One region of the Rhodovulum sulfidophilum DSM 1374 genome, then DNA from elsewhere that is predicted to be linked to it. Evidence: riboswitches for the same ligand, from Rfam matches in the RefSeq annotation. Region 1 holds a riboswitch; the other holds the start of a gene.
What was found. A riboswitch is a leader RNA that binds a small molecule or an ion and turns the genes downstream of it on or off. The one in region 1 is predicted to bind cobalamin.
Positions count from the first base shown of each region.

Region 2: it holds a riboswitch for cobalamin, as region 1 does, so the genes downstream of both, A6W98_RS03920 (hypothetical protein) here and A6W98_RS18250 (hypothetical protein) in region 1, are expected to answer to the same signal.

Region 1 covers NZ_CP015418.1:3,928,288-3,942,603, forward strand. The annotation lists gene A6W98_RS18230 (beta strand repeat-containing protein) at 1-2,369, opposite strand, end outside; gene A6W98_RS18235 (BamA/TamA family outer membrane protein) at 2,433-3,524, opposite strand; gene A6W98_RS18240 (efflux RND transporter periplasmic adaptor subunit) at 3,514-4,437, opposite strand; gene A6W98_RS18245 (TolC family protein) at 4,437-5,921, opposite strand; gene A6W98_RS18250 (hypothetical protein) at 6,371-6,673, opposite strand; cobalamin riboswitch at 6,776-6,957, opposite strand; partial or broken gene A6W98_RS22425 (transposase) at 6,972-7,103, opposite strand; partial or broken gene A6W98_RS22430 (IS110 family RNA-guided transposase) at 7,102-7,803, opposite strand; gene A6W98_RS18260 (IS110 family RNA-guided transposase) at 8,175-9,194, opposite strand; gene A6W98_RS18265 (IS110 family RNA-guided transposase) at 9,624-10,397, shown strand; gene A6W98_RS21300 (hypothetical protein) at 10,632-11,447, shown strand; gene A6W98_RS20605 (DUF4238 domain-containing protein) at 11,699-12,586, opposite strand; gene A6W98_RS21730 (hypothetical protein) at 13,124-13,810, shown strand; gene A6W98_RS18275 (IS110 family RNA-guided transposase) at 13,994-14,316, shown strand, end outside.
Region 2 covers NZ_CP015418.1:785,177-799,492, forward strand. The annotation lists gene A6W98_RS03910 (TonB-dependent receptor) at 1-1,636, shown strand, start outside; gene A6W98_RS03915 (MFS transporter) at 1,639-2,865, shown strand; cobalamin riboswitch at 3,305-3,512, shown strand; gene A6W98_RS03920 (hypothetical protein) at 3,615-3,917, shown strand; gene A6W98_RS03925 (homocysteine S-methyltransferase family protein) at 4,038-5,084, shown strand; gene A6W98_RS20145 (ABC transporter ATP-binding protein) at 5,438-6,211, opposite strand; gene A6W98_RS03935 (FecCD family ABC transporter permease) at 6,208-7,182, opposite strand; gene A6W98_RS03940 (extracellular solute-binding protein) at 7,272-8,249, opposite strand; gene A6W98_RS03945 (ABC transporter substrate-binding protein) at 8,259-9,389, opposite strand; gene A6W98_RS03950 (TonB-dependent siderophore receptor) at 9,521-11,650, shown strand; partial or broken gene A6W98_RS20150 (transposase) at 12,419-12,909, opposite strand; gene A6W98_RS20820 (hypothetical protein) at 13,500-13,646, shown strand; gene A6W98_RS03965 (PatA/PatG family cyanobactin maturation protease) at 13,678-14,316, shown strand, end outside.

The DNA of each region.
Region 1 (14,316 bases):
TCGTCGGCGTCGAGGGTGAAGCTCAGCCCGGTGCCGCCGACCAGATCGCCATTCTCGTCGTAGCCGCCATCGCTGCCCACGGTGACGCCGACACCCTCGGCATCCAGCGCCGCGTTGAAATCCTCGACGAAGGACGCAAGATCGTCCCAGCCGGTGTCCGAGGTGACGTCCACCTTCCGCTCGACCCCGTCGACGGTAAAGGTGAAGCGCATCGAGGTGACGCCCGCCAGATCGTCGATATCCAGCGTGTCCAGCGTCACCGTGTCGGTGCCGGTCGAGAACCCGAGGAAGTATTCGCTGACCGTCTCGCTGTCGTCGTCGGGATAGAGCGTGCCGTCGGCACTGTATTCGAGCGCGCCCAGATCGCCCGAGGCGAAGCCCAGATCGATCAGCGAGAAATCGTCGTCCTCGCTGTCGTCGTCGGCCCGGGTCGCCCCGGTCACCGCCAGCGAGTTGCGGTAGGTCTCGCCGTCGTCTTCCTGCTCGTCCGAGGCAATCCTCAGCCCGCCGGTGGCGGTAACGCCGACCGACAGCCCATAGGGGGAAACCGCCGCCTGCAGCAGGGTGGCCAGCGCCGCCAGCCGCTCGGCCACGCTCAGCGAGGTGTCGAGAACGTCGCTGCCTTCCAGATTCACCTCGATCCCGGTCACGGCGGTACCCGCATCGGTGACGGTCAGAGTGATCGAGCTGTACTCGGACAGCGCGTCGAGATCGCTTGCGGTCAGCGCCGAGCCGGTCAGGCCGGCGATGGCCGCGCCAAGGGTCTGGCCGCTGACATTCTCCGAGAAGCCAAGGGATTCGGTGTCGATGCTGAAGGTGTCGGCGATATTGGTGAAGACCGAGGCCAAGCTGTCGAGCACATCCGAGATCTGCAGATCGCTCAGCGGGATCTCGAAATCGAACACGCTGTTTTTCAGCAGGCCCGCGATGTTGGCACCGGCCTCGCCAAGGAAGTCGATGATGTCCTCGGCATCCAGCGAGAACAGCGCCTCGAGGGTGGCGGTCAGGGTTTCCAGCGCCTCCGTGCCAAGGCTCGCATCGTCGAAATCGACCGACAGATCGACCGAGGCATTGTCGGCGAAGACGGTGGCCGGATCCTCGCCGGAAGCGGTATCCAGCACCGAGGACAGGGTCAGCACGCCGCTGTAGCTTTCCGAGGACTCGCCCATGTCGAGGGTGCCGGTGAAGTCCAGCTGGAACAGGTCGTAGGACGTGTTCGCCTCGATTTCGGTGAAGCCGCTGCCGCCCACCTCCTGGATCAACCCCGAGATGCCCAGATCGGCCTCGTCGCCGAAAAAGTCGAAATCGCCCGAGCCGAAATCGATGACCCCGCCCAGATCCAGCGTATCCGCCCCGGTGACGACCACCGAGAAGAGCGCGGTGGTGAACGACTCGACGGTCAGGCCCACCAGACCAAGGGTGGCTGTCGCGTCGTCGCCGGTGTCGATCTCGCCGCCAACCGAAACCAGCGGGTCGAAGCTGAAATTGTCGATATGCAGCTCGAGGCTGTCCAGCGCGCCTCCCGACAGCTCGGCCTCGACCGAGATCTGGAACGAGATCGACCCGCCGAGGGGATCCGTCGAGGACAGGTCGAAGGGCAGTTCCAGCCCGGGCAGCAGATCGGCGATCGCGCTGTCGAAATCTGCGGCCAGGCCGTCGGTGTCCAGCGCCACCTCGACCGAGACCGCCCCGTCGGCATTGTCGGTGAACGAGACCAGCGTCTCGCCGTCAACGACGATGTCGCTCAGCGACAGGGACAGCGTGTCTGTCAGGCCCATCGCATCCGCGACCTGATCCAGCACGTCGGACAGCGCCGCGGCCATGTCGTCGCCCGACACGCCCTCGGCATCCAGCAGATCCTCGAGATCGTCGAAGATCGTGCCGTCGGTGAAGTTCTCGACGGTGAAGACCTCGGCGATCTCGGATGCCGAGAGGTTGCCCGAGAAGCTGATCGACGTATCGTCTCCGAGGCTGTCATTCGCGGCATCGGCTAGATCCGAGGCGAAATCGCCGTCGATCAGCCCCGAGATCCCGCCGGTGATGCTGGCGCGCAGTTCGGAAATCGCACTGCGGATCCGGTCCACGGTCTCGCTGACCGCGGTCAGGTCGTCGCCGCTGTCGCCCAGCACAGAGCCCAGAACGTCGAAGGCCGCCCCGGCCGAGGCGTCGAACTGGTCGAGGATGGCGTCGGCATTGTCGGCCTGCTGGTCGGCGATCTGCGCAAGCCCCGACAGGATCGAGGTCAGATCGGCGCCGCCGGACAGATCGATGTCGAGATTGGCATCGAGCATGACCCTCGGCTCGAGAGGAACCGCCCGCCGGTCGATCGGCAGGGCTTCGGCCTGCTGGAGCGCCTTCTGCTGTCCCATCGTCAGTCCCTCACTCGTTCCGCGTACTCAGGTCGCGAGCGGCCGGGATGGCCGCGCCGCCGTTCAGAAGGTCGTCGACAGCGAGACCGAGACGTACTGGATGTCGTCCCCCTCGCGTTCGGCAATAGGCTTGGCCAGAGAGGTATTGACGCGCCCAATCCGGGTTTCGAAGGTCATCGACAGCCCGACCGACTGCCTCCAATAGAGGTCGTCGTCGATATCGGCGCCGTCGAGCCCGGGCAGGTGCCACAGCGTTCCGATGTCGTAGAAGGCACCGAGCCACAGGTTGTCGCGCGGCGTCGGCACGAACAGCTCGGCCGAGGCGGCCAAATAACGGGTGCCGCCCAGCGCGTCGTCGGTGTCCATGTCGCGCGGACCGATACCGTCGAAGGTGAAGCCCCGCAGCATGCCGCCGCCCATGGTCGCGCGGTCGAGCAGGGTCACGTAATCGCCGTCGTTCGACGAAACCAAGCCGCCGTCGAAGCCGAGGTTCAGGATCGTGCCGCGGCCCATCGGCAGGAACGTTTCGGCATTGACGCTGACTTGGCTGAAGTCGCGCCCCGACCCGAACCCGGCCCGGCGCAGGTCGATCCGCGCCTCTGTCCCCAGCGCCAAGCTCGCCCCCTTCTGGCGGTTGCTCCAGGTCAACCCCAGATCGATGCCCGAGGCGTGACTGTCGCCCAGATCTTTCAGGATCAGCGGCGAGACGTCGTCGTCGCTTTCCTCCAGATCGTCGTGCTGGGCGAAGATCCCGACGCTGTAGCGGGCCCGCTCGGTCAGCCCGGCGTCCAGCGATAGAGCGGCGGTGTAGGTCTCGCGCCGGTAGGACTGGAAGTCCCAGTCGCGGGAATAGCCTTCGATGCCGAAGGTCAGCACCGTGTCGCGCCCCAGGCCGGTATCGCCAAACTCCCAGTCGCGGGTCAGCGCGAGGCTGGTGCCGTGGCCTTCCGACCCGCCCCGGTAGCCCAGCCGCAGATCAACCCCGCTGGACAGGATGTCGGTGAAGCCCAGATCGACCTGGGCGGTGGCGCCGTAGACGGTGGAATAGCTGACCCCGGTGACCAGCCGGTCGGCACCGGCGGCCCCGGGCAGCAGGCCGACGGCCAGCGCCATCGCGGAAAGCGGCGCCAAGCGGCGCGGGGCGTCAGTTGTCATATCGGGTCCCTTCGTCATTCTGGGGTCCGCTGCCCGGCAGCGCGGAGCCCGCCTCGGGCAGCCCCGCGATCAGGCATTTGCTGCCCGGCAGCACCTCGGGCGCATCGAGGGTGAAGAAGACCGAGATCGTGCCCGACGCCAGATCCGCCAGCTGGGCGGCATAGTCGAAACGGACTGGCAGCGGATGCGCGACATCGTCGTTGACGACGATGTCGTGCCGCGCGGCGGCAACGAAATCGGGCAGCGCCGAGGACGGCACGAAGGCCTCGACCCGGAGCGGCTGATTGACATAGATCGTGGCCAGCGGCCCGGCCGAGGTGCCCTCGCCCGGGTCGATCAGGTCTTCGCCGATCATGCCCGCCACCGGCGCCGCGATCAGAGTGTTCTCGACCGCGATCCGGGTCTTGGCCAGATCCAGCGCGGCCATTTCCAGCGCCGCCTTCTGGCGTTCTACATCGGCTGCGGCCAGCGCCAGCTCCAGCGCCGCGTCGTCGTGATCGGCGGGGCTGACGGCGCCGCGGGCCAAGCCGCGGGCCAGACGCTCTTCTTTGCGGGCCAGACCGTCGCGGCGCAGGATCGAGGCCCTCAGGGCGCTGTCGTCCGAGGCGCGCGCCTCGCCCAGCGCAAGCTCGGCCCGGGCCATCGCCGCGTCGAGCTCGACCAACGGATCGCCTGCCGCCACCTGCTGCCCGGGACGAACCAGCACGCGCGCGGCGACGCCGGTGATGGCCGAGGTCACCTCGACCACCCGCAGCGGCTTGATCGTGCAGTTGAACTGTCCCGGCCGCAGCAGCGGAATCGCGCCCGCTACCGAGCGGGCGCGCAGGGCGAAGTCTTCCGGGCTGGTCTGCGCCGAAACAGCCGCGGGCAGGACCGCGACCGCAACGGCAAGAATCAGACCGCACCCGCCCATCACAACTCGAGCTTCGTGAGGTCGGCACCCATCAGATAGTGCAGCCGGGTCCAGGACCGGAGGTATTCCGCCTGATAGTAGCTCACCCGCTCGGTGGCCTTGTTCAGCCGCAGTTCGCGTGCGGCGACAACCAGATCGACGCTTTGGCCGCTGGCGACCCGGCCGCGTTCGGCGTCCAGCGCCTTCCGGGCCTGCTGGGCCGATTCCGAGGAGCGGAAGATCGCGCGGCGCAGCTCGGCCATGCGGGAATGGGTAGAGCGGATCTCGGTCTCGACCGCGCGGCGGCGGGCATAATATTCCATCGTCGCGGCACGCAGCTCGACCGATTTCTCGCGCGAAACATAGCCGCGGCCGTTCGAGTTGAAGAGCGGCACGGTCAGGCTGACGCCCACGGTCAGGTCGTCGCTATGCGACCCGCCGCCGAACCGGCTGCCGGAGCGGTGCTCGTTTTCCAGCGTGGCATAGGCGTCGACCACCGGCATCGTCTCGGCCGCCAGCGCCCGGTGCCTGTCGAGCCCGGCACCCACAACTGCAAGCGCCGCCGACATGATCGCCGGGTTGTCTTCCAGCCCGCGGGCCACCGCGTCGCCCTCGCCGGTGCGCCGGTCCGCGCGCAGCATCCCGTTCGGGAAGCGAAGCGGCTTGATCTCGCGCACCACGGTCCCGGTCAGTTCGGCCAGGGCGCTGACCGCCGCGGCATAGCGGGCCATTTCCAGCGCCTCCTCGGCGGCGATGGAATCGCGCTCGCTGCGCAACGAGGCGCTTTCGGTGTCGTCGTCCAGACCGATATCGGTCAGCGTGTCGCGGCTGCCGATCTGGCGGTCGAACAGCCGCTGGCGCGCGGCCAGAGCGCGGGCACGGTCGCGGGCCTGGTTGGCGACGATGTAGTTGTCGAAAACCTCGTATGTGACGTCGCGCACGGCACCGATATAGTCGACCTCGGCCACCGACTGGGCATTGCGCGCATAGCGTATGCCGAAGATCCGGCTCATGTCGTAGATCGGCTGGGTGACGCTGGCGACCGTGGTGCGCACCGGATAGGATGTCTGGCCCTTCTCGTAGACCTTGTTGTCGGACGAGATCACCCGCTGGTTCAGGTGGTCACGCGAGAATGTGAACGAGACCTGCGGCAGATACCCGAAGACGGCGTTCATGTGCTGCGCGTCGGCCAGGCTGATCTCCTGCGCGGCGCGGCCGATTTTCGAGTTCCGGTCCAGCGCGGTCTTCAGCAGGTCCGGCAGCGCCGCCCCGCCCGCGGGCGCCTCGGAGGGATCGCCGTAAAGCGCGACCAGCTCGGCCAGCCCGGGTTCCTTGGCGATGGTCTTCGCCAGACCGGCCTCGGCGGCATTCCGCTGATCCTCGGACGGACCGTCCTCGCGCAGGGCGTCGAGACGCTGATCCGCCGGGGTTTCGGGGCCGCCGCATCCCGCCACCCAAAGCAGACTGCAGCCGATCACCGCGGCGAAACTGGTTCTGATCGTCATCCTGTGGCCCCGTTCTGCCCCACTGTCCTAGCCGCGAGGCGGGCCGCTTCCGACGATCCCGTTTTCTGGAATTATACTTGTATCCTCGCGAGTTCGTCTTAGGTCTCCAACCTTTTTCCTTCTACCCTCGCCCCCCCCTTTACCCCACAAACTACCCATTTGCGCCAAAATCGATCTTTCGAAAGAAAAATCCACGCGTAAGGGGCGAACGCGTCTGCCCGGAGAAAACGAGGGGGCCGCCCGATGCGCGGGATCTTGCTGAGGCCTAAGGGACCTCTCCGGCCCAAGGGTCAAGCTCCGCCCAGAAAGCCCCCTAACAGGCTGGTGAAATAGTCGGCCTCGACCTCGGATGCAGAACATGATTCGCACTTTCCCACTGCGAGAGCGGGATCACGATGCGGTCCGGCGCAATTGATCCTCGGATCGGCGCGGGGCGCGCGCCGACTGTCTCAGAGGCGGGAACGTCGTACAGCTGCGCCTCCGCGCCGTCGCGGTCGGGGCAGGGCAAGATCAAGGCGGCGGAGCGGCTTACGCAGGGAGGCCCGGATCAGTTCGCAGAACACCGCGACGGCCGGTTTCGATCGCTCCAGATCCATGGCCGCGATACAGGCGTAGATCGCCTCGTCCTTGTAGGGCGCGTTGCCGGGCATCGAACCGAGCCATTGCATGTAGCCCAACTGTCCCTGTTCCCGGGCCCGTTCAGGACTTTCGGGCGCCATGATGGGTCCGTTGATCGTGGTGTGAAGATGCATTGCGCCCTCCGCGCGAATGGGGCGGAGTCAACCGGCGGCAGCAATAGTCTCAGGACGGCATGGTCCATCTTATCTGCTCCTCGTCCGGGGCACCCCGCCCGGGTTGGTATCGAACAGATGGCAGGTCTCCTGACTCGCGGGTCGCCGCTCCCCCGATCCTTCCCGGGCCTTGCTGCCCAGTGGTCGCTTCGGGGTCGCTCGCCGCCTACAGTTGCGGGGGCAGTCACGGCGTCCAGAGATCGGCACGCTCGGGATGCTTCCTGGCCATCAAGGCGCGCGACGTCATGCCGACGATCAGCAGCTTCCTGATGTAGCGGTCGCCCTTCTTGGTGATCTTCCCGAGCCGCTCCTTGCCGCCGCTGGATTTGTTCAGGGGGGGGCAGACCCAGCCAGGCCGCCAGATCGCGCCCGGTCCGGAATTGTTTCGCATCGCCGATCGTGGCGATGATGGCCGAGGCGGTAATCGGACCGATCCCGGGTATGCGCATCAGCCGCCGGGCATCTGCCGTCATCATGGCGTGCTGTTCGATCATCCTGGTGTAGCCGACGACCCGGGTGTTGAGGCCCACCAGCTGATGGCACAGCGTCCCGAGAATACCGTTGGCCAGTTCCGGCATGTCGGGATGGTCCCCGCCGAGGTGGCGTTTGGCAAAGGTGAGGATGGCGCCCACTCCGGTCGGCAGGATGTGGCCGAATTCGCGCAAGATGCTGCGGATCATGTTCACGATCTGGGTTTGCTGCCGGACCACAAGATCGCGGGTGCGGTGGATCGCCAGGATCGCCTGCTGATCTTCCGTCTTCAGTTCGACGAAGCGCATCGTGGGTCGGCGCACCGCCTCGCAAATCGCCTCGGCATCGACCGCGTCGGTCTTGCCCCGCTTCACATAGGGTTTCACATAGCCCGCAGGCATCAGCCGGACGTCGTGACCGAGCTTGCCCAATTCGCGGCCCCAGTGATGGGCGGACCCACACGCCTCCATCCCGACGACGCAGGGCGGCAGGGCCTCGAAGAATTGCAGAAGCTTGGCGCGCTTCACCGTCTTGTTGAAAATGACGCGCCCATTCGCGGAAATCCCGTGAACCTGAAAGACATCCTTGGCCAAATCCAGGCCGACCGTATTGACTGTCATTGGGTGGCTCCTCTCTCAGCAGTCGATGACAACTGCACTATGGCACATCGCGACGCCGGGGGAGCAGGGGCCATCCACATCATCCGCTTCCGTGATCCACGGGCGGCTCGGACTTGAGGCGCCGAATGACCTGTGTGGATGGCTCCCGCATAGCAAGTCGTAAATGATCTCGCGCACCTTTTCAGAAGCAGTCTTGTGTCCGGCCTGTTTGCGCGGTTCACACCGCTGGCCCTGATGGGATCCGCAGATCAGGTTCCTATCTGCTTTGCGGGCAATTTCGCCCGGGACATTCGGCGGAGCTTCCTGATCGTTGCGGCTGAAGGGTACACCATCACATCGTCGGTCTTGCTATCTCGCTGTTTCGGTATGTCTCAGGCTGTGTGAGGTCGGTAGGATTCGTTCCTGGTCAGCACCGCCCACATGATCCGCGCCGTCTTGTTCGCCATGGCGACGGTCGCGAGCCGGGCAGGCTTCCTCTGCAGCAGCTTCGTCAGCCAGGGATCGGCACGCTCCGGATGGTTGGAGACCTGCCGCACACGCGATGTCATGCCGACGACGATAAGCTGACGCAGATACCGATCGCCCATCTTGGTGATCTTCCCTAAGCGCTCCTTGCCACCGCTGGAGTGGTTGCGCGGTGTCAGACCAAGCCACGCCGCAAATTCCCGCCCACTCTTGAACTGGTGACCCGATCCGATCGTGGCGGCCACGGCCGAGGCGGTGACCGGCCCAACTCCGGGAATGCTCTGCAGGAGTTGCGCCTGGCGGCTGAGACGAGCCTGGATACGCATCGTGATCTCGTACCAGCGAAAGCGGTTGTGGAGCTCGACCAGCTGACGGCTGAGGACCCGCAGAACGTCCTGGGCGAGCTCGGGGAACCCGGACTGCTTGCCCTCGATGATCCCTTTCGCAAAATCGATGGCCCGCGCGACGCCCCGAGCGATGGCGATCCCGAACTCCGCGGCCAGGCTTCGGAGCATGTTGATCAACTGAGTGCGCTGTCGAACCACGAAGTCCCGTGCGCGATGCAAGGAGAGAAGCGCCTGCTGGTCCTCGGACTTGATCTCGACAAACCGCATCGTCGGCCGCGTCACGGCCTCGCAAATGGCTTCTGCATCGACCGCATCGGACTTGCCCCGTTTCACGTAGGGTTTGACGTACATCGGCGGCATCAGCCGGACAGTATGACCGAGCTTCGTAAGCTCACGGCCCCAGTGGTGGCTCGATGCGCAGGCTTCGATGCCGATGAGGCAGGGCGGCAGTCGCTCGAAGAACGCCAGCACCTGCGCCCGGCGTAAAGGCCGATTGAAGGCGACCTCTCCGGTCTCGGTAACTCCGTGGACATGAAAGATGTTCTTGGCCAGGTCGAGGCCGACAGTGGTAACTTGCATGGGGTGGCTCCTCTCAATTGCAGATTCTGACACCTGCAGTATGGCGCATCGCGACGCCGGGAGCGGGAGCCATCCACCCCATCTGCTATCGGCAGAGAGCGGCCCTGGTCGCTTGGGGCGGATTGTGTTGAAAAACTCCGGCCGCGGTTGAGAGGTCGTCTGAGTTTGGAACGCCGTTCTTCACAGGGGCAGCAAAGGTCCATTTACGAGGCTGGATCGCAGAAAAGCGGAACCATGTCCCGTGAGCTTGTGCTCTGCGGCCCCGCAAGCGAGTTTTTCAACACAATCGGCGGAGACCGGACGTTCGCGGTTGTCTCCGGGAATCGCCCCGGGATCGCCGAAGCGGATGATGTGGATGGCCCCTGCTCCCCCGGCGTCGCGATGCGCCATAGTGCAGTTGTCATCGACTGCTGAGAGAGGAGCCACCCAATGACAGTCAATACGGTCGGCCTGGATTTGGCCAAGGATGTCTTTCAGGTTCACGGGATTTCCGCGAATGGGCGCGTCATTTTCAACAAGACGGTGAAGCGCGCCAAGCTTCTGCAATTCTTCGAGGCCCTGCCGCCCTGCGTCGTCGGGATGGAGGCGTGTGGGTCCGCCCATCACTGGGGCCGCGAATTGGGCAAGCTCGGTCACGACGTCCGGCTGATGCCTGCGGGCTATGTGAAACCCTATGTGAAGCGGGGCAAGACCGACGCGGTCGATGCCGAGGCGATTTGCGAGGCGGTGCGCCGACCCACGATGCGCTTCGTCGAACTGAAGACGGAAGATCAGCAGGCGATCCTGGCGATCCACCGCACCCGCGATCTTGTGGTCCGGCAGCAAACCCAGATCGTGAACATGATCCGCAGCATCTTGCGCGAATTCGGCCACATCCTGCCGACCGGAGTGGGCGCCATCCTCACCTTTGCCAAACGCCACCTCGGCGGGGACCATCCCGACATGCCGGAACTGGCCAACGGTATTCTCGGGACGCTGTGCCATCAGCTGGTGGGCCTCAACACCCGGGTCGTCGGCTACACCAGGATGATCGAACAGCACGCCATGATGACGGCAGATGCCCGGCGGCTGATGCGCATACCCGGGATCGGTCCGATTACCGCCTCGGCCATCATCGCCACGATCGGCGATGCGAAACAATTCCGGACCGGGCGCGATCTGGCGGCCTGGCTGGGTCTGTTCCACAACAGGCCCGCACAATAGAAATTTGACGTTTCCAGCTCAAACCGGAAGTTGAATGATTCATGACATACGACAGCTCAGAGGCTCATTAAATACCCGCTTCCTCTCCGCTATTGACTGCCTCGCCATTTGCAATGAACATCACAATATAACCAACGGAGAATTTAGCCATGTGATGCTGTCGCATGCTGGAGGCTTATGTCGCGACATTTGGCAGTTTACAATTTTGGCCGCAACGAGAACGGAGTCGTCGGGATGGTTTTTCAGTTCATCGTCATCGGCGCAGCGATTGCGACCATTTGGGCGAAGAATGCATACGCAACTGACAACCTCGTTTACAGCGATGAGAGTTTCCTGCTTGAACTGGGCTATAATCCTGGAGCTGTAGACGGATTTGCGGATCAAAACACACATAGCGCGATTTCTAGCTCTCAGATAGGGCGTGGATCGCTTGTAACCGGTGGCATGGATACGCAGGGGCGCCGGGCACTTGGCCAGGAGATTTTAGAATTTCGTGCGAAACAGGAACAGCATCCTCCAGAAATTCCGCAAAATCTTCCGAAGGAAACCTTACCTGAAACCATTCGCAGGGAGGTCGGCCACATATGGCTGTTTAGTGATTACCGCACACTTCCAATTGGAATGAGCGCATTTTTGGGCCCAGGTCCTGGTGGCGATTGGAGCAAGCCACATCAGTCTTTAGTGTGGTATCGGGTTTATTCTTTGGATGCCTTTCACTCGAATGGCGTTGCGGTTCCGCAATATCTAACCGGAGAAGAAAAAAGCCATCCCTTCAATGCGAATGGGATAGGCTTGAATGGACCTTATAGCGGCCCAGCCCCTGACTTGGCAATGGTATGTGTGGTACACGCTCCACGATCCGCACCAGCCAGGTTAGTCTACAGTTTGAGCTTTTGGCGAGCGGAGCCACTACGCTTCGACCCTACAACTGGCTCGAAAAGCTACGATGCCACCATAGGGCCCGAGCTTGGCTGGGCCGTTGGCTCAGACCCTTGCCAAAATGCGTTCCAGTCTCTTGACGCTGACACCAGGGCTGCTTTGCGCCACTAGGCTGGAAATTATTTTCTTTTTTGAGTTCTGAAAATTGGCTTCGCCAAAGCACGGCTTCCGAGCCAGATGAGAGCAGAAAGATGGCCAGAAGAAGTGCAAGCCTGAGGAAACACTCACCTAACTGCAGCGGGTAGATGTTGGGTTTCACATGGCTGGTATATTTTTGATAAATCCCAGAAGATGGTGAATGCACTCATTCACCGCTGGTATCCGTCAGGATGTGATAGAATGGCCGCACGAATGGCGGGCAATCAGGAAGATTTATTTCGCCGCTTCCCCGCAATGGACTCCAATAGCTCCGGTGAGCTGGATGCAATTTCTTTTCCGATTCGCATCAAGTATATATTTATTCGGCGGATTCTATCCCGAGGCAACAGTGTCTCAGCAAGCAAGTCACGCCCCGCCTTCCCTACAAGAACTACCGCCAATTGCGGTAGCAAGGGCATCCAGAGTTCTGATTGGGGGTTGACCAAACCATTGGACCCACCGTTCCCGAGCCGCGCGACAGCGGCGCTCGATAGGATGAACGAATGATGTCTTTCACACCGAACCCATCGGACTGATCGCTCGTGTAGTAGTTTCAAAAATTGTTCCGAAGGGCGTAACGCGGCTTGAACTCGCGCTGAACGAGAAAGTAGCTCCTGCTGGGAGGGATCTTTTATTTTCTTAAGAAAGTTGCGACCCGCAGGAGTTAGATTAAATATATCCAAGGGCAAATTTTCCACGGCATCTTGCACCATCTGGCGTGTGCGGCTGGCTTGGTCAAACTCCGGAATGAAATCCGGCGTTCTCTTTAACATCTCGGCAATAACTTCGCGCAGAGAGTGCTCAATTTTCCCTTCAAGCGTTGGAAGTTTTCCCTTTTCAAACGCAATCTTAAGCTCAGGGAGTAGCTCTCCTAGAAAGTTATCAATGGGACCGTAGTGGTTTCGCTCCACCTCGTCTGAAGGACGACCTTCGTTGTAAATTGTATAGTAGTTTCGGCGCTGAAAGAACGTCCTAATATTTCGGATTCTCGGGTTATCGTATTCGCCGCTGCGAGTCTTCTTCGCGTACCACAGCTGCTGTTTTCCGGAGGCAAAGGCGCGCTGCAGAGCTTGAGGTATATAATGATGGCCTTTGCTGCGTTGATTCTTCATCAAATCTGCCGCCAAGCATATTTTCGAGTGAATTCCTGAACTCGAGATGCTCACGATTCCGGAGGAATATATACGCCCGCATGTCAAAGTAAAGTAACTATCATTTTATTCTAAGGAAATTATTGACATTATGAAGGCCTAGGCATCCAGTCTTGGTATCTTCGGTAACGAGTAGGCGGCTGAATTTGGCGACGCAGGTCGCTGGTGCGTTGAAGATCAGTTCTCGGAAATCTCCACCTATGCTCGGTGAGGATCTTGAAAAGTAGCTTCTTGCCCAAAGTACCAGCGTCTGCCGGGTGGCCCGGGGAGATCTCAGAGGCCTGACTCGTCCGGTTCGGGGCTGCGACCGGCAACCCGCTGCACGAGGCACGAAGGACCGGTTTGGGCCGTGAGCGACGCCGCGCGAGGGGCGATCAGGCGCTTGCCCCTGCGGCGCGGCGAAGGTCGGGAACGAGCCTATTCCGTTGAAAAACGCGACTTGTCCGAAGGTCTGACCGTTGATTCAATATCGCTGCAACCGGCTCGAAATACCCGCTGATGGCTTACCTGTTCTTCCTCAAGGACATGGACCGCTTCATGCCGATCCAACCCACCGGCTTCGACCGTGTCTTCGGTGAGATCGGCCTGGAATTCCGCACCCTGCGCAATTGTACCTGGGAGAACTACAGCCATTTCAACGGGATCCTGAACGCCCTACGCAAGCCGATCGCAGATCAGGCCAAACTGGAACACGTCCGCCTTATCGACGCCCATTCCCTGCTGTGGCCATTCTCGACCCTGTTGGGGAGGGAAGCCAAGGGCGACTTGGCCAATGGTGAAAGGGCCGACGCGCGACACCTCGGAGCCAGGGAAAAATCGATTGCCGACATTAAGTATTCGGTGGGCAAGACGGTCTTCAACTCCAACGGCCAGGTGATCCCTTCGACCGTCAAGAACAAGGAGCTGCATATGTCCGACGCCGAGTTGGACAAGCTGATCCGGGACCTTCTCACCATCCAGGAAGACCGCTGCGCCATCACCGGCCTGCCGTTCCAGTTCCGGGGCGCACAGACGGACGACAACATGCTGCCCTCCTTGGACCGCATCGACAGCAATGGGCACTACGCCAAGGAGAACCTGCAGTTGGTCTGCCGTTTCATCAACTTCTGGAAGCAGGCATCTGATGACGGTGAGTTCCGCAGGTTGGTTGGCGTCGTTCGTGGCGATGATATGGAAGGTGGATAGCACGCACCGAAACTACGGAACGAAAAATACAGATACCAGATCGGCCCATTGCCGCCGTTGGCCGATGTCTAGCAATGCTGCGGTGCGGCCCGTCAGAGGAGATGGGGTGGATGGCTCCCGCTCCCGGCGTCGCGATGCGCCATACTGCAGGTGTCAGAATCTGCAATTGAGAGGAGCCACCCCATGCAAGTTACCACTGTCGGCCTCGACCTGGCCAAGAACATCTTTCATGTCCACGGAGTTACCGAGACCGGAGAGGTCGCCTTCAATCGGCCTTTACGCCGGGCGCAGGTGCTGGCGTTCTTCGAGCGACTGCCGCCCTGCCTCATCGGCATCGAAGCCTGCGCATCGAGCCACCACTGGGGCCGTGAGCTTACGAAGCTCGGTCATACTGTCCGGCTGATGCCGCCGATGTACGTCAAACCCTACGTGAAACGGGGCAAGTCCGATGCGGTCGATGCAGAAGCCATTTGCGAGGCCGTGACGCGGCCGACGATGCGGTTTGT
Region 2 (14,316 bases), 990 kb from region 1:
CAATGTGATCACTGCAAAACCGAGCCGTGTGCAGGAAGGATATCTGCGCAGCGAGATCGGACAGGAGGGGCAGTACCTTCTGGAAGGGGCCGTGGGTGGGCCGTTGTCCGAGACGTTGAGCGGTCGGGTGGCCCTCCGCTATTCTGGCAGTGAACATTGGGTGGAAAACCTGCAGACGGGCGGGCCGGTGAGCGACCCGAAGGAGTTTGCGTTCCGTGGCTCGCTTCTGTGGGAGGGGCAACAGGGAACATCGGCCTTGCTGACATATGAGCACCAGAAGATAGAGGCATTGCCCAATCTGATCATGCTCAAGCCCTATGATCGCTACGGCAAGCTTGATCTTCCCCGGGGCCTCTACGATCAGGTCGAAAAGTCGATTGATCGCACATCGCTTCAGATTACGCACGATCTCGGGGGGAGCCGGATCACCTCGCTCACCTCCTATCTGACCGGCGATAATACAGAGGTCGCGGCGTATGACCGGATCCTCTACGAGGCCCTTTATGGCACACCGGGAGAGTTCTGGAATATCGATGAGGCGCGGGAAAAGGTCTTCAATCAGGACATCCGGTGGGCGTCCTCGGAAGGGGCCCCATTCGATTGGGTCATCGGGGCCTCTTTTGAGCATTTCGATGGGTCTTATGATACGCCGCGAAATACATACGGGACGTCCAGCGCGACGTTCCGCGATTTCGAAAGTGAACGCTATGCGCTTTACGGCAACGTGACGATCCCTCTGGGGGGCGAGGTGGATCTGAGTGCCGGGCTGAGGCAAAACTGGACGGAGTCCAGCTACGATGGCGCCTATCACGGCGGCAGCTCGATTGTGTATGAGAGCCGCTCGCGTAGCGAAGACTTTCTGACGGGGCAGCTTGGCCTGTCCTGGGATGTCTTTCCTGCAACCACGCTCCACGCAAAAATCGCGCGTGGTCATGTGCCGGGTGGCTATAATATCTACGCCACACAACCGGCCGATAGCGACCCCTATCATGGTGCAACGAACGACACTGTTGAAGTCGGTTTTTCGACTGCTTTCGCGGATGGCGCACTGGAGTTGAACGGCGCCTTGTTCGCCAGTCAGGTCGACAACAATCACCTTTTGAGCTACGATTCAGTGACCTATGTCGTCAGCACTCTGAATGCCGATACCAAAAGCCGCGGCCTGGAGCTTCAGGGCACTTGGCATGCCAGCCCCGCGTTTTCCATTTCGGCCGGTGTGAGCTATGTCGATGCCGAAATCACCTCAAATGTATTCGGGATCGGCGACGGGGATGTCAATTCCGGAAACAAGGTGCCCGATGTCGCCCCTTGGACCGCTCATCTCTCGACGAATTACAGGCGAACGGTGCAGTCGTTTCTAGGGCTTGCAAATCCGATTCTTGACGCGCGGCTTGACTATAGTTTCGTCGGGAGCCGCCCAGCTGACCCACAGAACCATTTCGATCTCGACCCTTATCACAAGCTCGATATGCGACTGGAGCTGACGCAAGGGCAAACCGAGTATTATGTCGCCGTGGAGAACCTGCTGGATGAGCAGATCGAGCTTTACGGCTACTATGCACCTGACAGTGGCGCGAGTTATGGTGGGATCGCCCGTGGGCGCGCAGTGACCGTCGGCCTGACGCACAGGTTCTGATCATGGCGGATGATTTGCGGTGTGAGGGTGGCACCGATGTCCTGGGCATGCGTCAATGGACTCTTCTCGCAAGCCTCTACTCGACGCAATATCTCGGCCTTAACTTTTTCGTGGTCGCCCTGGTGGCAATCCTTCGGACCGAGGGAGCCCAGCTCGATGTATTGGGGCTGGTCTACATGCTGGGACTGATCTGGCCGCTTAAACTGATCTGGGCTCCGATGATAGATCGCTTCACGATCGGCCGAGGCGGCCATTTCCGCGGCTGGCTGCTGTTGACGCAGGGACTTTTGGTCTTGCTTCTGCTGGCAATTGGCAGGTTCGATGTGATCGACGATTTTCCACTCGTCTATGCGCTCTGTCTTGGCGTGGCGTTACTGGCCGCGACCCAGGACATCGCCGTGGATGGGCTGGCATGTCGCCTATTGCCAGAGACCGGCCGTGGTTTGGGGAACGGATTGCAGATCGCTGGTGGCCTGGTGGGAAATATGGTGGGAGGCGGTCTGATTTTGATGCTCTACCCCCAGATCGGTTGGGAAGGCTGTTTGACACTCCTTGCGGTTCTCACGGCGATTCCCGCGGTTCAGCTCATTGGCTTCGAGGAACCCGCCTGGCAGAGATACGGGGATGCGACGGGTAAGCTCTATCGCAGGATGACGGTGTTCTGGTGGCAGCCGGGACAGAGGTGCTGGTTGGGAATAGTCCTGCTCGTTTCGGCATCGAGCGGAATGGCTTATGCTGTTCTGATGCCGCTTTTGGTAGATCAGGGATGGGGGCCAGCCCGGATCGGCCTGGTGGTGAATGTGTTCGGCTCCATTGCCGGTCTCGTCGCTGCCCTGATCAGCGGATGGCTCATGCATCGCCTCAGTCGTCGCGACGCGCTGGTTATGGGGGTGGGCCTTCAGATCACCGGTGTCGCAGCGCTTCTATTGCCGGCCTGGGGGCTCACACAAGCAGCGGCGTTTGGTGCGATCGCCTATTTCCTGTGCTATAATCCGGTTTCGGTCGTGATGGCGACCATGATGATGGACCGCGCCGCGCCGCAAAGCGCCGCCACGGATTTCACCTTGCAGTTTACGTCCGGACAATTCGCCGCGATTGCGGCCATGTCTGCAGGTGCGGCCATGGCCGCTCAGATTGGGTATGGAGGCGTTCTGGGTGTCGCTCTCGGCGCCGGATCGGTGGCTTTGTTGCTAGCCGTGGGGTTCGGTCGAAGCCGAGCCGCAGGATGAAGCGTTGGAGCGGTTCTGGCTCATATGGCTTTGTTGCACAAATCGCCTCTGGGGAGTCACTACTTGAATCCAGCACGATAGCGGGGAGACCATAAGCAGTTGCCCCCCCCGAAAACGACAAGACCACGAACTGGTCGTCCTGCAATGAAGCATTGAGACAGGCGTTGTTGCGCAAATGCAGTATGGATTCATGTTGCGAATCCAGGGTGCTAGCCAGTTGGCATGAGCAGACCTGCGAAGACCACCACCTGGCGTGGCTATAGGCCCGCCAGTTCTTGATCTGGTAGGTCGGCGGTAATAGTCGCTTACGCCTCCCAGCTATCACTCTGGATTCAAGCAACAAATCTCCAAGCCGATTTGCGTAACATAGCCCATTCCAATTGCAGGTGACCGCGACACTGAACCAGCTATATTCGGTATTGATCCGACAAGGAGACCCAGACATGGTACAGTAGATGGTGGTTATCCGGTATGTCCGGCCAACCTTAAAAGGGAACGCGGTGCGGGCTTAGGCCCAACGCCGTGACTGCCCCCGCAACTGTAGGCGGCGAGCGACCCCGAAGCGACCACTGGGCAGCAAGGCCCGGGAAGGATCGGGGGAGCGGCGACCCGCGAGTCAGGAGACCTGCCATCTGTTCGATACCAACCCGGGCGGGGTGCCCCGGACGAGGAGCAGATAAGATGGACCATGCCGTCCTGAGACTATTGCTACCGCCGGTTGACTCCGCCCCATTCGCGCGGAGGGCGCAATGCATCTTCACACCACGATCAACGGACCCATCATGGCGCCCGAAAGTCCTGAACGGGCCCGGGAACAGGGACAGTTGGGCTACATGCAATGGCTCGGTTCGATGCCCGGCAACGCGCCCTACAAGGACGAGGCGATCTACGCCTGTATCGCGGCCATGGATCTGGAGCGATCGAAACCGGCCGTCGCGGTGTTCTGCGAACTGATCCGGGCCTCCCTGCGTAAGCCGCTCCGCCGCCTTGATCTTGCCCTGCCCCGACCGCGACGGCGCGGAGGCGCAGCTGTACGACGTTCCCGCCTCTGAGACAGTCGGCGCGCGCCCCGCGCCGATCCGAGGATCAATTGCGCCGGACCGCGGCCCGCGACCAGTCAGACTCGGCGCTCCCCCAACGATGGTCGTCACTTCTGAAGAAGGATCATGGTCATGACCGCCAACCCGCTCACCGCCGCGCTCGACGCCGGCCCCGTCATCTGTGCCGAAGGCTTCCTGTTCGAGCTGGAACGTCGCGGCTATCTCGCTGCGGGCGAGTTCGTCCCCGAGGTCGCGCTGGATCACCCGGAGGCACTGCGCGCGCTCCATCTCGACTTCCAGCACGCCGGCTCGGACATCGTCGAGGCCTTCACCTACAACGGCCACCGCGAAAAGATGCGGGTCATCGGCAAGGAATACCTGCTAGAGCCGCTGAACCGCGCCGCCCTGCGCATCGCCCGCGAGGTCGCGGATATGCAGCCCGGCAACCTGATGGCCGGCAACATCTCCAACACCAATATCTGGGACCCCGTCGATGCCGGCAAGCAGGCCGAGGTTCGTGCCATGTTCGAGGAGATGGTCGGCTGGGCCGTCGAGGAACGCGCCGACATGATCGTGGGCGAGACCTTCTACTATGCCGGCGAGGCGCTTCTGGCGCTTGAGGTTGCTAAGGCCAGCGGCCTGCCCGTGGTCCTCACGATCGCGCCGATGGCCGCGAACGCGATGATGGATGGCGTCGGCATCGTTGAAACCTGCCAGCAGCTCGAACAGGGCGGCGCCGATGTGGTCGGGCTGAACTGCTTCCGTGGGCCAGAGACGATGCTGCCATGGCTCAAGGAAGTGCGCGCCGCCGTCTCGTGCCATGTCGGCGCGCTGCCGGTTCCCTATCGCACCACGCCTGCAGAGCCGACTTTCTTCAATCTCTCCGATCCCGGTTGTTCCTGCCCCGCGCCCCACGGCCGGACCTTCCCGACCGCGCTCGATCCGCTTCAATGCAGCCGGTACGAGATCGGCGCCTTCGCCCGCGAGGCCCATGCGATGGGGGTCGATTACCTGGGGGTCTGCTGCGGGGCCAATCCGATGCTGATCCGCGAGGTGGCCGAGGCCGTGGGGCGCACCACCGAGGCCAGCCGCTACTCCGAACGGATGGAAGCTCATTTCATGTATGGCAGCCATGATCGGTTGCCCGCCCACATCCGAGCCCTCGGCGAGCGCGCCTGATCCTGCCGGCCCGTCGGCAGTTGCCGGCGGGCCGATCCCTCCTGACGGTCATGACCTGGCGAAATGAGCGAAGCCGACGCGGCGAAATCTCAACGGCCACCCGCTCGGACCGGGGCCAACGCGGCGAAATCACTGCCGCCTAGTATTTTCCTTCCGTCGTAGCCACGAGCCGCCGCGGCTGGTCGCGGTGAAGTATCATCTGGGCAAGCAGGATCTCAATGTCGCTGCCGCTCAACACTCAAATCCAACCGGAAGATCCTGGATCAACCCGGCCCTGATTGCGGGGGAAGGTCACATCCTCAATCCGATCCACCAGATGCCGGGACTGAACGCCGAGCGTTTCAGCCGACAACCTACGGCGTTGCGTGATCCACCAGAACCAATGGGATGCCTGCGGCGCAATGCTCGATACGAGCGGGGACCCCGTAAGCACGGGAGATTACCGGGGAAGAAATCACCTCTTCCGGGGGGCCGAAAGCGATCAGCGAGCCCTCCGAGAGCACAGCGAGTTGATCACAGGACCTGATCGCGAGATTGATATCGTGGATGGCGATCATGGCGATGGCGCCGGTTTCACGCAGGAGGTCTCTAACGGCGTTAATCACCGCGAGTTGCCATTTCAGATCAAGCGCGCTGGTGGGCTCGTCAAGCAGCAGAAGCTTCGGGTTCCGTACGGTGACTTGAGCAAGGCCAACCATCTGACGTTGTCCTCCCGACAGCCGATCCATGCGCTCGAGTGCGAGATGGCTGATGCCGAGGGCGGAGAATGCGTTTTCGACGGTTTGTTCCGCGGTTGGCGTATCCAGCGCCCTGACCGCGCGGCAGGCGGCCAGCACCGCTTCGTAAGCCAGCAGAGGGCTGGCAGGCGGCAAGGATTGGGGCAGGTAACCGATTGTCTCGACGCGAGTCTTGTGGTCGGCGGCCGCCAGATCCACGCCGTTCAACTCGACGCGGCCGGAACCTGCGCCGAGGCCGGCAATGGCGCGCAGAAGCGTCGATTTGCCGGAGGCGTTCGGGCCGAGAAGGCCAACCAGTGATCCTGGTGCCACCGATGAGAGTGACAGGTTTTCTATCACCGGTCGGCGCCTGTAACCGGCTGAAAGATTGTGGATTGCGAGACCTGTCATGCATGACGCTCCCTGGCGATCAGCAGCGACAGGAACAGCGGGACTCCCACGATCGAGGTGACGATACCGAGTGGGATTATCACTCCCGGAATGACCATCTTGGACCCGATCGACGCCAGCGAAAGGATCAGCGCTCCCGCAAACGCAGCGCCTGGCAGGAAGAAGCGGTGGTCTTCACCCAGAAGCAGCCGCGCGATATGCGGCCCGACAAGGCCGACGAAACCGATCGTGCCGACGAAACAGACCGCGACAGCTGCCAACAGGCTTGCGCGCAACATTACTGTCAGCCGAAGCCGTTTCGTATCGATCCCCAGGCTTTCAGCCTGTGCCTCGCCAGCACGAAGAGCAGTCAGCTTCCAGACATTTCGCAAGGACAGGGGGACTGCAACGATCAGAACGCCTGCCACGGTTGCGATTTTCGGCCAGGTCGTCCGGCCCAGGCTGCCCATGCCCCAGAATACGATCTGTTGCAGCGTGTCGGCATCGGCCAGAAATTGCAGCAGGGCCACAACAGAGTTTATCGCGAAGACCAGGGCGATACCGAACAGGACCACGCTGTCGGCACCATTGGCTTGCGTTTGCGCGAGCACGTGGATGAGGAGTGCGGCCATCGCCGCGAACAGGAAAGCGCTTGCCGGCAAAAGTGCTTCTTGCGGAAGCCAGCTCACCGAAAGGCCCGTCACCAGAACCAGAGCGGCCCCGAGGGTAGCGGCGGCGGAGACACCCAGCGTAAAGGGGCTGGCGAGCGGATTGTTGAGGACCGTCTGCATTTCCGCGCCCGCCAATCCAAGCGACGCGCCGACAAGGATCGCCATCACCGCATAGGGCAGGCGGACATTGAACAGGATGTAGTGCATCGAACTCGGCAACCCGGCGGAATCCAGAAGGCCGGTGATCACGACGCCGGGTGACAAGGCGGCCGGTCCTGTGAAGACATCGCAAATGAACGCGATGACCAGCAGCCCAAGCATGAGGATGAGGATCAGAAACCTGTATCTGACGAAACTGGCATAACCTTGAGCGAGTGACCGAGCCGCGGCCGGTATCTGCAGAGAATGTCTCAAAGTAGGGGGTCTTTCATGCGAATTTGGTTCCACGGCCTGTTCCGGGCATAAGCCTCGGCCGTCTCGCTGAACGCCGCGATAGCCGGGAAGGGGCGGGTGTCCGGCCGAAGTTCACCGGCCTTGCGGATGATGGGATTCGGAGCGACCCTCTCCGAAACAGGGTATTCGTAGCCGACGTCCGCGTAGATCTGCTGGCCATTGTCTCCGGCAAGGTACTCCAGGAAGGCGACGGCCTCTTCGCGATGCGGTGCATGTGTTGCGACAGCGGCGCCGGTTATGTTGATCGGGGTTCGGCCGTCATCGAATGTCGGCACAATGGCCCGCAGGCTTTCGCTCCAGGCCTTCTGCTCCGAACCACCTGCGCCAGCTTGCATTTCACCGAAGTAGTAGGAATTGGCGACACCGATCAAGGCCCGCCCCTCGGCAATCGCCCGCGCGGCGTTCCGATCACCTCCATTGCCCAGCGGGTTGTTGGCGGCGATGCCCGCCAGCCAGGCTTTGGTTTTCTCCTGCCCGTAACGGGCCAGGTAGGCGGCAATCAAACCCGTGTTGAACATGTGGTCAGCCGACCGGATGAACATCCGGTCGCGCCAGCGCGGGTCTGTGAGGTCGTCATAGTCGAGACGCGTCACATCGAGCGACTTTTCCACGAAGATGAGGCGCGCGCGCATGGATTGCGCGAACCAGCGGCCCTCGGGATCGCGCAGGTAGGCTGGCACCAGTCGATCAAGCGTGCCGGATCTGACCGGCTGTGCAAGGTTGGCGTCCGCGAGTTTCAGGAGCCGTCGGAAATCGACCGTGAGCACGATATCGGCGGGGCAATCAGGTCCTTCCTCCTGCATCAGCGGAGCTGCGTCGGACTTGATGTCCCGGATCGTCACCTCGACCCCGCTTTCCTGGCGGAAACCGTCGGCCAACAACTGCGTGAATTCGCGGTGGCGGGTGGAATATACGGTAAGCTTACGGCTGGTCATCTGGTCCGCTCATGCTGAGAGATCGAGGGCAACGGTGTAGACACCGTCCTGCGGGAGCAACGGGAAGCGCTTGCGAAATGCGGCGAGCGTCTTTCGAGCGTCGAAACCATCCTTGATGCCCGGGTTGAGCCAGCCGGCCAGTGCTTCGAGAGCAACCAGATGCAGCGGCGTCTCATTGAGACCATGCCAGACGGCGTAGGCGCGCTTGTTGCGCACCGCGTTCAGTTCCGCGATGCCGGGATCCGAGACGATCCGGATCAAGCTTTCGCGCGCTTGGGCTTCGGTGACGTTCGCACCGATGGAGATACCGCCTGCGGCGTCCCCTTTCAGTCCGCCGGTTGCGACATAGACATCAGGTTGGCGCGTCAGCATGTATTCGAGATTGATGGGACCGACCGCTTTCGGCAACACGTCAGCCGCGATACTGTGGCCACCCACCAGGGCGGCGAGATCGGCAAAGCTGCCCCGTGCGATGCTGGCGCAGCAGGGCATCACCCCCGCGTGGCTGTGGAAGACCAGATCGGTGGGGGCTCTGGATCGATCGCCAAACGCCCCGGTGATCCGTTTCAGCGTCGCCTGGTAGAAGGAAATCGTGTCTTCGCCGCGTGTTTCCTGCCCGAGCAACTGGCTGAGGATTCGAAGGCTCGGAACCGTGTCCTTCAGCGGATCCTGTGCAAAATCGACCACCGCGACAGTGAGACCCGCCTGGGTGAGGCTGCGGATGAAGGACGTGCTCCCGTCGTTGTCGACCGGTCCGGCATTGAAACGGCTGATCAGCACCAGATCTGGCTGAAGCATCAGCAGCCTTTCGATCGCGTAGTCGCTGCCGACTCGCCGGCCGATGACGGGCAGTGACTTGAGCGCGGGAAACCGGCTGCTCCATGCTTCGGCCTCGTTCGGAAACGTCCTGTTCAGATCGTCAGCCCAGCCGGCAAGAATTGCGATTGGATCCGGATGAACCATGCCGATCATGCTGAGAAAACGCCCTTGCCCCAGCACGACGCGCTTGGCCGGCCTCGCAAGCCTGACCTCACGGCCCAGGAGATCGCGAACCACGATACCGGGGTTCGCCCTGGCAAGACCCGGGGCCGCAAGCGCCATCGCGCCGCAAACGAAACCACGCCGCGTAATCGTATCCATGTCACTCATCGTCGCGCGTTTCCGATGCCCTTTGTAATCTTGACTGTTTTAATCATAGTTCTTATGGGGGGTGCAACACGCTTGAGGCAAAGGCGCAAAGCCTTGAAATTTATCGTATATTAGGAGGTGTCGTGGGTCATTTTCGTGCGTTCGCTCTTGTTTTGATCGCCAGTCTGAACCTCATGTCCACAGCCTCGGAAACGCGGGCGCAGGATGATGTCGTCGTGCTCCCGCCGGTCGTCTTGACAAGTGAGGGGGAGGATTCGGACAGCTATGTGGCCGAAACGTCGCGCGCCGCCACCAAGACAGCCACGCCACTGATCGAGACACCGCAAGCCATTTCCGTGGTCACCGAGGCCGAGCTGGAAACGCGCCAGGTTCAGTCCGTCGGTGCGGCCATCCGCTACAATTCCGGCGTCCTCGGCGACTATTGGGGTGGCGCCGATCTGCGATACGACAAGACTTTGATCCGCGGCTTCGATTCCGCCCAATACCTCAACGGGCTCAAGCTGAGCAAAGGCAGGTTCGCGGGCCTGGGACGGCCGGAACCGTTCGGCCTGGAACGCATCGAGGTGCTGAAGGGACCGTCTTCGGTGCTCTACGGGCAAAATGCTCCGGGCGGTCTCGTCAACCTTGTCAGCAAGAAGCCGACGTCCGAGACCATTCGCGAGATCAACACCTCGGTCGGCACCTTTGGGCGTCGCCAGGGCTCGTTCGACTTCGGCGGAGAAATCGACGCGGAAGGCAAGTTCCAGTACCGGCTGGTCGGCCTGGCTCGCGATAGCGGCACCCAGACCGATCACGGCAGGGACAATCGCCAGTACCTGGCGCCTTCCCTGCGCTGGACGCCAACGTCCGATACCACCTTCACGCTTCTGGGGAGCTATCTTCGTGAGGACCTTGGGAACCAAGTCAACGTGTTGCCGCCGGTCGGCACACTGACGTCAGCATCCTTCGGAAAGATACCGACCAGTTTCTACGCGGGCGAACCCTCGTTCGACAAATTCATTCGCACGTCGCGCTCGATCGGCTACGAGTTCGAACATCACTTCGATGACGTCTGGACGGTCCGGCAAAACCTTCGTTTTGACAGGCAGGACGCGGATTACCGTTATGTGAGCTATTCCGGTGCCGCCCTGGCCGGCACGACCATGCCGCGCAAACGCTCTTTTGTCGATCAGTCCCTCGAGTCCTTCGCTGTCGACAACCAGGCCGAGGCGGAGTTCACAACGGGACGTGTCTCCCACGATCTCATGGTGGGTCTGGATTACCGATACATAGACTCCGCCTTCCGGTTCGGTACGGCGGCCGCCTCCAGCCTGGACATCGAAAACCCGGTTTACGGCGCGCCGGTTTCAATGCCGCCGACCACCCGCAGTGAAGAGACAGATCAGCATCAAACCGGCTTTTACCTGCAAGACCAGATGCGGTTGGGGCGGTGGGCGTTCACGCTCGGCGGTCGTTACGACGTCGTCAGCAGTTCGACCCGGAACCGGCTGACGAACACGGTCGTCGACCAAGATGACGAGAAATTCACGTGGCGGGCAGGCGTAGTCTATCTGGCGGAGAACGGCCTCGCTCCTTACGCCAGCTATTCGACCTCATTCGAGCCGACACCCGGCAGCGATTTCGCCGGAGAAGCTTTCAAGCCGACAACCGGCGAGCAATTTGAAATCGGCGTGAAGTATCAGCCGGTCGGCTTCGACGGCTTCGTGACCCTGTCCGCCTATGAGCTGACCCAACAGAACGTCACGACGACCGATCCCGTCAATACCAGATTCGATGTCCAGACCGGCGAAACCAGGGTACGGGGTATCGAGCTGGAAGGTGTCGCCGCCCTCAGCGACAGCTTGAACGTGAAAGCCAGCTACACCTACATGGACGGCAAGGTGACACAGAGCAACGACTATCTGGGGAACGTTCCGGCTCAGATACCGGATCACGTAGCAAGCCTCTGGGGCGACTACACCTTCCCGGATGGTGGTCCGCTGGCTGGCCTGGAAATCGGCGCTGGTGTGCGTTATATCGGCGGGCGTTTCGGCGATGCGGCCAACCGCATGGATCTGCCGGCAACGACATTGGTCGATGCCTCACTCCGCTATGATTTCGAGAACCTGAGTCCCGATTTTGCAGGCCTGAGCTTGAGGGTCAATGCAAGCAACCTGTTCGACAAAACCTATGTCGGTCAGTGCGCGAGCACCCGGTATTGCCAATATGGCGGACGACGAACCGTTTCAGCCTCGCTCGGATTCCGATGGTGATGAGTGATCGTGCCGCGGTTCAATTGCTCAGATCACGGTTGCCTTAAGTCAGCGCCATCGACGGGTGAAACCGGACGGGGCCGGGGGCGGGACCGAGGAAAGCGCCGCCTCCAACTCCCTGCGCCGCGCATCGAGCGCCAGCATCCGGTCCTTTACCTGCTCCGCGGGGATCCCCGCCATGATCGCGTCCACAAGCTTCGCGTGGCCGCCTCTCACGCGCGCCAGTTCCTTTTCCAGCTTGCTTCGACCGGCCAGGGCCGCGTCCTGCAGCCGGTTGCGCTCGGCCGTGTATTCCTTGCAGGACGCTTCCACCAGACCGGGATCCATAAGGTGGTGTTCCAGCGCATCGAGGACGCTGCGCTCAAGATCCACGCGCTTGATCGTCCGCATGTTCGTGCAGATGGCGCTGCCCTTGTTGCGGGCCCGGGAGCAGCCGGAGGCGTCCTGGCTGACCTTCGCGTATCCGCCGCCGCAGCCGCCGCAGCCGCCGCATTGCATCAGGCCCGAGAACAGGAACCTCGGCCGCCGCCGGTCCCATACCGGAACCCGCGTTCCTCTGGAAATCAGCGCCCCTTGGCGGCTGCGTACCGCCTGCCAGAGTTCATCGTCGATGATGCGCAATTCGGGGATCCCCGGCGGCATCAGGCTCGCACCCGATGCCGCACGGTCGAAATAGACCTTCACCACCTCATATCCCTGGCGATCTGTCTGGGTGCGGTAGGCCCGGATCTGATCTTCGATTGACGCATCACGCTGCAGCTCTGTCGAATAACCGAACCGCCTGCGTTCTCCGGACAACTCTTTCAAACGCTGACGCAGCCCTTGGTCCTGCGGCCTGCTTGACCTTCGCCGATAGACGCGCGGATCAAGCCCGGCCAAGGCACACGCCCTCCGCTGGTTATAGTTCTTCTCTGTCATGGCCCAGTCCACGGCACGTCTCCGAGCACCGGGCTTCAGAAGCGTCCGCAGGCTCACTCGAACGCGTGGCGTTCGCCTGCTCCCATTCCCAGCATTTCCTTGAGTGTGGCGACGTCGAGCATGTGCTCCGCCAGCATCTTCTTCAGCTTGGCGTTCTCAGTCTCCAGGGCCTTCAGCCTCTTGGCCTCGGACACTTCCATGCCGCCATACTTCGAGCGCCATTTGTAGAAGGTGCCATCGCTGATGCCGTGCTTGCGGCACAGTTCCTTGGCACCTATCCCGGCCTGATGCTCCTTCAAGATGACAATGATCTGCTCTTCGCTGAAACGGCTTTTCCGCATCGTCTGTCTCCTCGTTTGGAGAACAGGCTAACCTCAAACCGCGGACTGTTCAGGGGAGCACGTCACGCCTCTGCGACGAATCGGCCTGACAGACCAGCAACTCCACCCGCCTGAGTATGCCGGGACTTCATCGGATTCGTGAGTCCTCTGGCTCATGTTTCGTTCCTCTTTATGGGCCCAAATCCTCCCTTGGGGGCAGAGAAGCCAACCAATAGGGTATGCTCATCGATCAGGTCTCCTTGCGACGCCTGAAACAGGCCAAAAGCTTGAAATAAATAAATCCAGAGACTGATGTCCGAAAATGAAGATTGCCCCAAATAGCCACCTCAAAGTCTTTTCGGCCCCTGGCTCCACGCGCATCGCCGTTCGCTGATGCGTCCAAATCCTTCGCGTGACTACTTGTAGACCGCACACCTTTTGCGTGTTACCTTTAACCCGTCAGGTCGGCTTGAGCATTGAAGCTGACGATTGCCTTTCGGTGGTCCTTTTCCGGTAAATTTTCTGGCCTCGAGATTGGCCTGATGTCTCTCAACATAGCATGATCGCCTTTCGAAACGGAGGGTGCATCAATTTCAATTGAGGAGCAAAATATGACCAAAAATCTGATGGAAAGCGTTGAGCCTCAGCTCTCCGTTCCGGTGAAGCGCGTGAATGCCGGCGCGGCTGTTGGCGAAGATGGCGCTGAATTCTCCGATACGACGGTCGTGATCATCCTGGCTTTTGAAGACGAAGCCTGATCTGCGGCATTGCTAAGGAAAGCTGCGCGCTGTGGTCAAAGTCGAAGAAATTGCCGGTGTGCGGGAGCTTTGGCGAAAGTCGACGGGCTTGCCAGAGATCTGCGTGGCCGTTGTCGACGGCCTCGTCGACCTTGATCACCCGGTATTTCACGGTGCGCAGCTGTCCTGTCTGGACAATGTTTGGCAGGACTTGTCGAGTGGAACCAGTGTTGGTCATGGAACGCATGTTGCCAGTCTCATTTTCGGACAACCGGGAGGGCCGGTACCGGGGATTGCCCCAGGGTGTTCCGGAATTAACGTTCCGGCTTTTTCCGACGTAACGCGCCGCTCTTCGCAACTGGAAATAGCACGTGGAATCGAACTCGCGGTCGAGCACGGCGCACATATCGTGAATATCAGCGGAGGTCAGTTTTCACAGTCGGGAGACCCGGAGGATGCGCTTGGGAGGGCACTCCGGCTTTGCGGCGAAGAGAATATCCTGGTGGTGGCTGCGGTCGGCAACAACGGCTGCTTTTGCAACCATGTTCCCGCGGCAGTGTCCACGGTTCTTGCGGTTGGCGCTCTTGGCGACGACGGTTTGCCGCTTCCGCAAAGCAATTGGGGTGCCGCGTATAAAGGCCATGCAATTCTGGCGCCGGGGCAAAACCTGCTGGGCGCCGAGCCTGGCGGC